DNA from 4 places in the Hoskinsella mucinilytica genome. Region 1 is predicted to be linked to each of the others. Evidence: riboswitches for the same ligand, from Rfam matches in the RefSeq annotation. Region 1 holds a riboswitch; each other region holds the start of a gene.
What was found. A riboswitch is a leader RNA that binds a small molecule or an ion and turns the genes downstream of it on or off. The one in region 1 is predicted to bind thiamine pyrophosphate.
Positions count from the first base shown of each region.

Region 2: it holds a riboswitch for thiamine pyrophosphate, as region 1 does, so the genes downstream of both, thiC (phosphomethylpyrimidine synthase ThiC) here and UGRO018_RS13425 (energy-coupled thiamine transporter ThiT) in region 1, are expected to answer to the same signal.
Region 3: it holds a riboswitch for thiamine pyrophosphate, as region 1 does, so the genes downstream of both, UGRO018_RS03770 (HAD family hydrolase) here and UGRO018_RS13425 (energy-coupled thiamine transporter ThiT) in region 1, are expected to answer to the same signal.
Region 4: it holds a riboswitch for thiamine pyrophosphate, as region 1 does, so the genes downstream of both, thiW (energy coupling factor transporter S component ThiW) here and UGRO018_RS13425 (energy-coupled thiamine transporter ThiT) in region 1, are expected to answer to the same signal.

Region 1 covers NZ_JBEQZJ010000037.1:31,728-33,933, reverse strand. Annotated here, with positions in the region: gene tuf (elongation factor Tu) at 1-557, shown strand, start outside; TPP riboswitch at 650-738, shown strand; gene UGRO018_RS13425 (energy-coupled thiamine transporter ThiT) at 777-1,283, shown strand; gene metK (methionine adenosyltransferase) at 1,392-2,206, shown strand, end outside.
Region 2 covers NZ_JBEQZJ010000028.1:9,452-11,657, reverse strand. Annotated here, with positions in the region: gene thiC (phosphomethylpyrimidine synthase ThiC) at 1-785, opposite strand, end outside; TPP riboswitch at 873-979, opposite strand; gene UGRO018_RS11175 (diguanylate cyclase domain-containing protein) at 1,011-2,206, opposite strand, start outside.
Region 3 covers NZ_JBEQZJ010000007.1:75,150-77,355, reverse strand. Annotated here, with positions in the region: gene thiD (bifunctional hydroxymethylpyrimidine kinase/phosphomethylpyrimidine kinase) at 1-387, opposite strand, end outside; gene UGRO018_RS03770 (HAD family hydrolase) at 375-1,028, opposite strand; TPP riboswitch at 1,080-1,184, opposite strand; gene UGRO018_RS03765 (carboxypeptidase M32) at 1,264-2,206, shown strand, end outside.
Region 4 covers NZ_JBEQZJ010000050.1:17,525-19,730, forward strand. Annotated here, with positions in the region: gene UGRO018_RS15320 (oxidoreductase) at 1-68, shown strand, start outside; gene UGRO018_RS15325 (hypothetical protein) at 212-487, shown strand; gene UGRO018_RS15330 (hypothetical protein) at 527-661, shown strand; TPP riboswitch at 825-930, shown strand; gene thiW (energy coupling factor transporter S component ThiW) at 1,156-1,725, shown strand; gene thiM (hydroxyethylthiazole kinase) at 1,670-2,206, shown strand, end outside.

The sequences.
Region 1 (2,206 bases):
CTTTCTTGATGTCTGTAGAAGATGTTATGACTATCACAGGACGTGGAACCGTTGCTACTGGACGTGTTGAACGTGGTGAAGTTAAATTAGGTGAAGAAGTTGAAATCGTTGGTATCCATGACACTCGTAAGACTGTTGTAACTGGTTTGGAAATGTTCCGTAAACAGTTGGATATCGCTCAAGCAGGAGATAACATCGGAGCATTGCTTCGTGGTATCAACCGTGATGAAATCCAGCGTGGACAGGTTCTAACAAAACCAGGATCAGTACACCCTCACACTAAATTCAAGGCTCAGGTTTATATCTTGACAAAAGAAGAAGGTGGACGTCACACTCCATTCGTAACTAACTACCGTCCTCAGTTCTACTTCCGTACAACTGACGTTACTGGTGTTATCACTCTTCCAGAAGGTACAGATATGGTTATGCCTGGTGACAACATTGAAATGACTGTTGAATTGATTGCTCCAATCGCTATCGAAAACAACACAAAATTCTCAATTCGTGAAGGTGGACGTACTGTAGGTTCAGGAAACGTTACTGAAATCATCGAGTAATAAAAAAACATTAAAAGCATCGGCAATTTCGCTGATGCTTTTTTTTTTTAACAATGTATTTGCATATTCCTTTATTTAGTGTATAATTTATAACGTCATGACAGGGGTGCCCTTGGGCTGAGAAATACCCTTATGACCTGATCTAGTTTATACTAGCGTAGGGAGTCAGATCTAGAATTGATAGATTTGTTTACTTACGCCTCATGGAGGTGTTTTTTTATGAAAAAGGTGACTACATTAGATTTGGTTTTTATGGCTTTTTATGCGGCGTTATTCATGGTTCTTGATTATTTTACTAATATGATTCCATTTTTGCGAATGCCAAATGGTGGCTCTATTGGTATATCTACCATCGCTTTACTCGTTTGCAGTTATCACTTGGGTTGGATGAAGGCAACATTTGTTGGACTTATTTCTGTATTGATTCAATTTGTTACAGGCCCAATGTACATTCCTCAAATATTAGGATTCCTATTAGATTACCTAGTTGCATTCAGTGTGTATGGTCTTGCAAGTCTGTTCCCTAACTATAAATATTTTTATAGTGGGGTATTGATAACAAATTTTCTACGTTTTTTAAGTCATACGATAGGTGGTGTGATCGTGTGGGAAACAACCTTATGGGGATCAATCATATATAATGCACCATATATGATAGCAACAATGATTGCAGGAATGTTGTTGGTTCCGATACTTGTAGAGCGTTTGCATTTAAAAAGAGCCTAATAATATAAGGAGATAGCAAAAAAAGTTATCTTCTTTTCTATGAGACTTGTAATCTAGAAAGAGATAGAAGATAATAGATGTGTTATATGAAGAAAGAAGGACAATGCAATGTTAAATAAACAATATTTTACTTCAGAATCGGTTACAGAGGGTCATCCTGATAAAATTTGTGATCAGATATCAGATGCAGTATTAGATGCAATTTTAGAAAAAGACCCTATGGCACGTGTTGCTTGTGAAACATGCTGTACAACTGGTATGGTCATGATCATGGGAGAAATCTCAACAAATTGTTATGTAGATATTCCTAGTATCGCAAGAAATACTGTTTTGGAAATCGGCTACGATCGTGCTAAATACGGTTTTGATGGAACAACTTGTTCTGTGTTGACTACCATTGATGAACAATCTGGAGATATAGCAATGGGTGTAGACCATTCTATGGAAACAAAAGAAGGTGGAGAAGAAAATAATGGTGCTGGTGATCAGGGAATGATGTTCGGCTATGCTTGTGATGAAACGCCTGAATTCATGCCACTTCCAATATCATTGGCACATAGACTGGCAAAGCAACTTACAAAAATCAGAAAGGATGGCGTTGTGGATTATCTTCGTCCGGATGGGAAAACTCAGGTTACTGTAGAATATGAAAATGATCGTCCGATACGAGTTGATACCATCGTAATATCTACTCAGCATTCTGAGGCAGTTAGTTTAGATACCATTCGCAAGGATTTAAAAAACTATGTGATTGATGCAGTAATTGATCCATCTATGATGGACGAAGACACTAAGGTTTATATTAATCCAACTGGAAGATTTGTAATTGGTGGGCCTCAAGGTGATAGCGGATTGACTGGAAGAAAGATTATAGTTGATACTTATGGTGGAATGGCTCGTCATGGTGGAGGTGCTTTTTCAGG
Region 2 (2,206 bases), on a different contig from region 1:
ACCTGTACATTCTTTTCCCATGCACGCTTTGTCAATTCACCAAGGGTAACCAATTCTTCAATTTGTGATATATCACTTCCATCCTCAATACAGCCCGGGCGACATGCATCCCCAAGACTTAAGGTAACATCATATGCTTGGCATATTTCCAACACTTCCTCATATCGCTCATAAAACGGATTTTCGTTTCCGGTAAGTTCCATCCAAGCAAAGATGATAGAACCACCACGAGATACAATATTGGTGATCCTTTTATTTTCTTTAAATCTTTGCGCAGTTCGTTTGTTGATACCACAATGAATCGTCATAAAATCTACACCATCTTGTGCATGCATACGAAAGACATCGATCCACTCCTGTGTCGTGATATCCTTTAATGCCTTATGGTAATAAACTACCGCATCATAAATCGGTACGGTTCCTATGATTGCAGGACATTCTTGTGTCAATTTCTTACGAAACGCTCTTGTATCTCCAAAAGAGCTTAGATCCATGATTGCTTCTGCGCCCATATCGATCGCATGATGAACCTTTTCCATTTCCATATCAAGATCCAAACAATCCTTGCTTGTTCCAAGATTTACATTGATTTTCGTTTTCAACATTCGTCCGATTCCATAAGGTTTTAAACAAGTATGGCGCTTATTCGCAGGTATGACGATTTGTCCTTTCGCTACATAAGTTAAAACATCTTGTATATCCATTTGTTCATAAGCAGCTACAGCTTCCATTTCTTTTGTGATGATATGCTTTCTAGCGGCATCCATCTGTGTTGTGTAATTCATCTTCATCCTCCTCGTATATGCAAAAAAAGCTGTACGCCTGCTACGGTGTTCAGCTTTTTTTAAGTTCTCTATCGTGGTTGTATCTATCCTAAGTCACAATAAAATCCCTTCGTCGGCATTATCCGTATCAGGTTCATTGGGTCAGGATCGTAAAGATCCAATCTCAGCCATCATCGGCACCCCATTTTTTGTACGTGTTTATTAGACCACAAAACAAGGAATAAGTCAATCTTTATCAAAAGATTGCTCATAGATACAGGATTGATGTTTTCCTTTTGTTTTTGCTTCATATAAAGCTTTGTCCGCATGTCGATACAGGTCATAAAAATCAGAACCATGTTGAGGTGCTAAAGCGATTCCGATCGATAATGCTATCCTTTGATCGCCATGTCCGTTTTCTTTGATACTTGTTTGAATATCATTGATCAATTCATGTAAAGCATCTAAATCATTGGTATGGGTAAAGATCAAAAACTCATCTCCACCTAATCTACAGAATACATCCTCTTCCATCTTTATGACCTTTTGGATACAGGATGCGACCATTTTCAATACATGATCGCCTATGATATGACCATAACGATCGTTGATATGTTTAAAATCATCTAAATCAATCATCAACAAAGCCCAATGTTGCTCTTGCTTTTGAGCCAATGCATTTTGAATCAAGATTTCGCCCATTCTTCGATTATAAATACCGGTCAACGAATCAAATTGGGCATATTTCTTTTCCTCTAACGCAAGCTCTTCTTTTTCCATTTGCTCACTCACATCTTGAAAATAACCGATGGATTTCACAAACTGTCCCTCATCATCATAAATCCTTTCACAAGTCATCTTGAGCCAAAGCTTTTTTTCATCATATACAGAAAGATCCACAATGGTCTCGCTCACATCTTCTTGTTGTAGATTTTCCTGCAACAAAGATAAGAGATGATATGTCTTAGGTAAAAACCGCTCTTTATGCTCCATCTGTTCCATAAAATGATCCAATAGATAATTGCCATGAACTTCTACCATCGTAGGTGGTATGACCTCACTGATTTGACGCAATGCTTCTTTGCTCATGGATAAGCGATCTTTTTTTACATCATATTCCCAAACATCAATTGCGGCTTGATGAATGATACTATCAAACATTTGTTGAGAAATTTTCAATTCTTGATCTTTTAATATCGTTGCTGTTGCATCGATCATAATACCATAATAAAGAGCACCATATGAGCTCATTCCACAATAGGTTGCTTTCATATGAATGTATCTTGTGGAATGATCTTTCGCAAGTGATCGAAATACGATATCCAAATCTCTTTGTTCTTTTATAGCATGTGCCACCGCATCTTTGACCATCTTACGATCTCTTGGATCTGTAAAATAACTACCCTTGGTTCCTATGATCAGTTGTTTATACTCTTCATTTT
Region 3 (2,206 bases), on a different contig from region 1:
TGGTAATAGCTTATCTTTCAACAAGTTCAATGCTTCTTCTGCCAACAAACGATTCCCTGAAGTCGATACCATAACAGGATCTACAACAATATGCGATGCTTGATATTGTTTTAATTTTTTGACGATTACATCGATCAATTGTGGTTGGGATACCATTCCGATCTTCACTGCATCGGGATAGATATCATCAAAAACACAATCGAATTGTTCTTCTAAAAAAGCCGGTGTAACATTCATGATATCCTTTACACCACACGTATTTTGCGCTACCAATGCTGTAATGATGCTCATACCATACACCTTATGCGCCATAAATGTTTTTAAGTCTGCCTGTGCCCCTGCACCACCACTTGGGTCTGTTCCTGCGATCGTTACTACCTTTTGCATATCATTTCCTCCAATTCTCTCATATCCTCGATATAAGTATCTGCACATTGTTTGATTTCCTTTTCATCCTTGTTCTGTGAGCGTTCCTTCACCGCCACAACATAAAATCCCGCTTTCTTCGCTCCTTGTATGGCATGTAATGCATCCTCAATGATCAAAGTATGTTCTTTTTTCATCTTCATCATCTCGCAAGCTTGAAGAAAACATGTAGGATCTTCTTTCGATAAATGCAGCTGTTCACAACTCACAATAAAAGAAAAAAATTCTAACAATCCATGCTTCTTCAAAGCTGCCTCACATACTGCAACATGATTGGCACTCAACACTCCCATGCGAATCCCCTTTTGGTGTAAAGATGTCACACATTCCTTTACCCCCGGTTTTAAGCGCATGGATCTATAACAATCACATAACAGCTCATAAACCTCTCTAGAAATCGTTTCCTTCGTAAGTGTTGGCAAATAATGCGTATGTAAATAGTCGATTGCCTCTTCCATGCGCATAGCTTCAAACAATTGATCCAATGCCTGATTGGTATAAATTCCTTTTCCTTTTAAATATTGAACAGCAAAATTATCCCACACATGCATACTATCAAGTAAAGTTCCATCTAAATCAAAGATACAAGTGATATCATCCATAACTGCTCCCTTCTGATATAAGAAAAGGAATCTACCAACATGGGCAAATTCCTTCATCAGCAATCAGTTCCCTACGTTGGCATTATCCAAATCAGGTACGGTCGAAGTCATTCAACTTCCTCTCAGCCTGTCAAGCAAGCTCCCTTTTTTCATAGGTATCATACCATAAATCGATGGATTAGGAAAGTAAAATTCCGAAAGGTATGATACAATAACAACTAGAGGTGAATACAATATGAATGAATTAAGAGCATTTTTTAAAGATTACAAAGAAAAGCAAGCTGCCTATGCGATGGCATTGAATACGATGTATTATGATTTACATACGATTGCGCCAAAAAAAGGTATGCCAAAACGCAACAAAGCGATGGCGATCCTAAGTGGTGAAGCTTTTCGTATGGCCACAGATCCTGATGCGCTAAAACAAATCGAAGCACTTGCTAAGCAAAGTGATGATCCCCAAGAACAACGTGAATTACAGTTGTTTCTAAAAGGTATGCAACTGAATCGTGTCTTACCAAAAGAGGTGTATATCGCTATGCGCCAAATTCAAAACGACAGTGAAACTGCTTGGTATGAAGCAAAGCAACAAAATCAATACGACATCTTTGAACCACACCTAAAAGCAATCATTCAAAAACAAAAAGAAGTCTTAAGCTATCTCAAAGATAAAACATCGGATTATGATTATTTGTTAGACAGTTATGAAGATGGAATGAATGTGGAAACGTATGATGCTTTCTTCAAAGCAATCAAAGAATCCTTGGTGCCATTGATCAAAGAAATACAGGAAAGAGGAAAGCATATAGATGATTCCATCCTATTTCAAAGCTATGATGTGGAAAAACAAGCAGCATTCAATGCACAATTATTAGACTATTTAAAAATGGATCATGATAAGTGTATCTTAGGCTTAACCGAACATCCTTTCACTGATTTTTTCAGTGATAATGAAGCCAGGATCACTACCCATTATTATGAACATATGTTGATGTCCGGTATCTTCTCAACCATTCATGAATATGGACATGCCTTATATTCTCTACAAGTCGATCCGACTTACGATCAAACTGCATTAAAGGATCAAATCGGCTATGCCATGCATGAAAGTCAATCACGTTTCATGGAAAACCATATCGGAAGACATCGTGCATTATGGGAAGTACAATTTCCTATTT
Region 4 (2,206 bases), on a different contig from region 1:
ATGCTAATCGACCAGCTACAGTGGCAGAAGCAACTCATGATGGCTATTATGTTAGCGCTAGTTTATAACTTGTTTACTGCAAGCATTAAGATGTGTTTTGTCTAATTTGAATCTATGAAAGACCTTAAGGTAGAATGTCTAAACGATGCAATATTCAAATCTTTAAGGTCTTTTTACGAGAATGCTATGATTGATGTTAGGTTAACTTTTTATGTGCTTAATTCAGTCATTAATAAGAGACTATCTTGTTTGTTATCAACAAAGGAATAACTGTAGCAAGGTAATTGTTGGTAATATAAGAAGAAATCTATTAAGCTTTTTCTCTTGGTTAGAGGAAGAAAATCATAGTTTAAAAAGCCCAGTAAGAAGAATAGATAAGACTAAAACAAAGAAAGTTGTAAAAGAAGTGAACAGTGATGAACACTTTGAAATAGGTCGCATTACAAAGTACTATCATTTAAAATTAATAGATTATTATTTAGCTTAGGATCACTATAATACGCTAACATACGAAGATGTGTTAGCTGTGAAAGAAGATGTAGTCTCATATATATTACCTGATAATGATGAAATTAAGGCTTTAAGATTTGATGCGTTACTGTATGGAATAGAATTAGCCTACATAACAAGAAAAAATATAAAAGGACAAGAAAAGACTTAATAAAGCAGGTCGAAGCAGTATCAATTGTTGCCGATATTGCTAATATTCAAATGCAGTTTGAACTAATTATTCTTACAAGTAACAGATTATAAAATATAGCTAAAAATACATAAAATACCAAAACCACTCTTGCAATCAGAAATGTAAAGTGGTACCATTACTACTGTAATAAAAGGGGAGCCGATTGTGCTGAGAGGAAACGAGAAAGTTTCGACCCTGTGAACCTGATACGGGTAATGCCGACGTAGGGAGTATGATTGGAAGTTATTCTGAAGATATATCCTTGCGATATATCTCTTTTTTATTACTGCTAGCGGAAGGGGAGCGCCTTACGTGAAAAGAACATCAGCGAGGGAGCCTGCAAACAGGCTGAGAGGAAACTGTTATCGTTTCGACCGTACCATATCTGGAAAGGAAACCAGTAAAAGGCGCTGATTTTTATTATGATCCTTTTATTTGTTTCTATCCAGACAGCAAATAGGAGGGTGTTTTTTATGAGTCAGCAAAATCAAATTTTCAAAAGTGTATTTTTCGCTATGATGGTGGCAATTGGTGTCGTTATTTCACCAATTCTTCGTGTAGAAGGAATGTGTCCAATGGCACATTTGATCAATATCACTATGGCGGTTTTAATGGGACCATGGTGGTCCTTAGGCTGTGCAGTAACGATTGGAATCATTCGTATGGCATTGATGGGGATTCCGCCATTAGCATTGACTGGGGCAGTGTTTGGAGCTGCTTTGTCAGGTATCTTATATCGAGTTAGCAAGGGAAAAATATGGGCAGCAGTATTGGGAGAAATCATCGGTACAGGTATCATCGGGGCTATGGTATCCTATCCTGTTATGGAGTTTTTATGGGGTAAAAATGGATTGACTTGGATGTTCTATGTACCTAGCTTTTTGATGGGAACATTCATCGGTGGTAGCATTGCCTTTGTCTTCCTATTGAAGCTACAACATAATGGAATGCTAGTGAAGATGCAAACAAAGCTTGGAGGTAGAAGCTATGATGAAGTACGAGGAGTTATGGAACAGCAGAAAGAAACTGTTGTGGAAGCATGATCTGATTCATTGTATCACCAATCCGATTTCCATGAATGATTGTGCCAATGCAGTGCTTGCTTTAGGGGCGAAACCGATTATGGCACAGCATCCTGATGAAGTAGAAGAAATCACGAAACAAAGTAAGGCATTGGCACTAAATTTAGGTAATTTTGATGATATCAGAAAAGTAGCGATGTGGCGATCTCTTTCTATCGCAAAAACACATCAAATTCCGGTTATTCTCGATCTTGTGGGAGTTGGATGTAGTAGTCTTCGTTTGTCCTACGCCAAAAAGATGATAGCGGAGTGTTGTCCAAATGTCATAAAAGGCAATCTTTCGGAGATACGGGCAATTGCAGGGAAAACCAGTCATGCGAAGGGTATTGATGTTGGTATAGCGGATATTGAAAGTGAACTAAAAAGTGCGACATGGATCAAGGCGTTTGCCAAACAGCATCATTGTGTGGTTCTTTGCAGTGGAAAACATGATATCATCAGT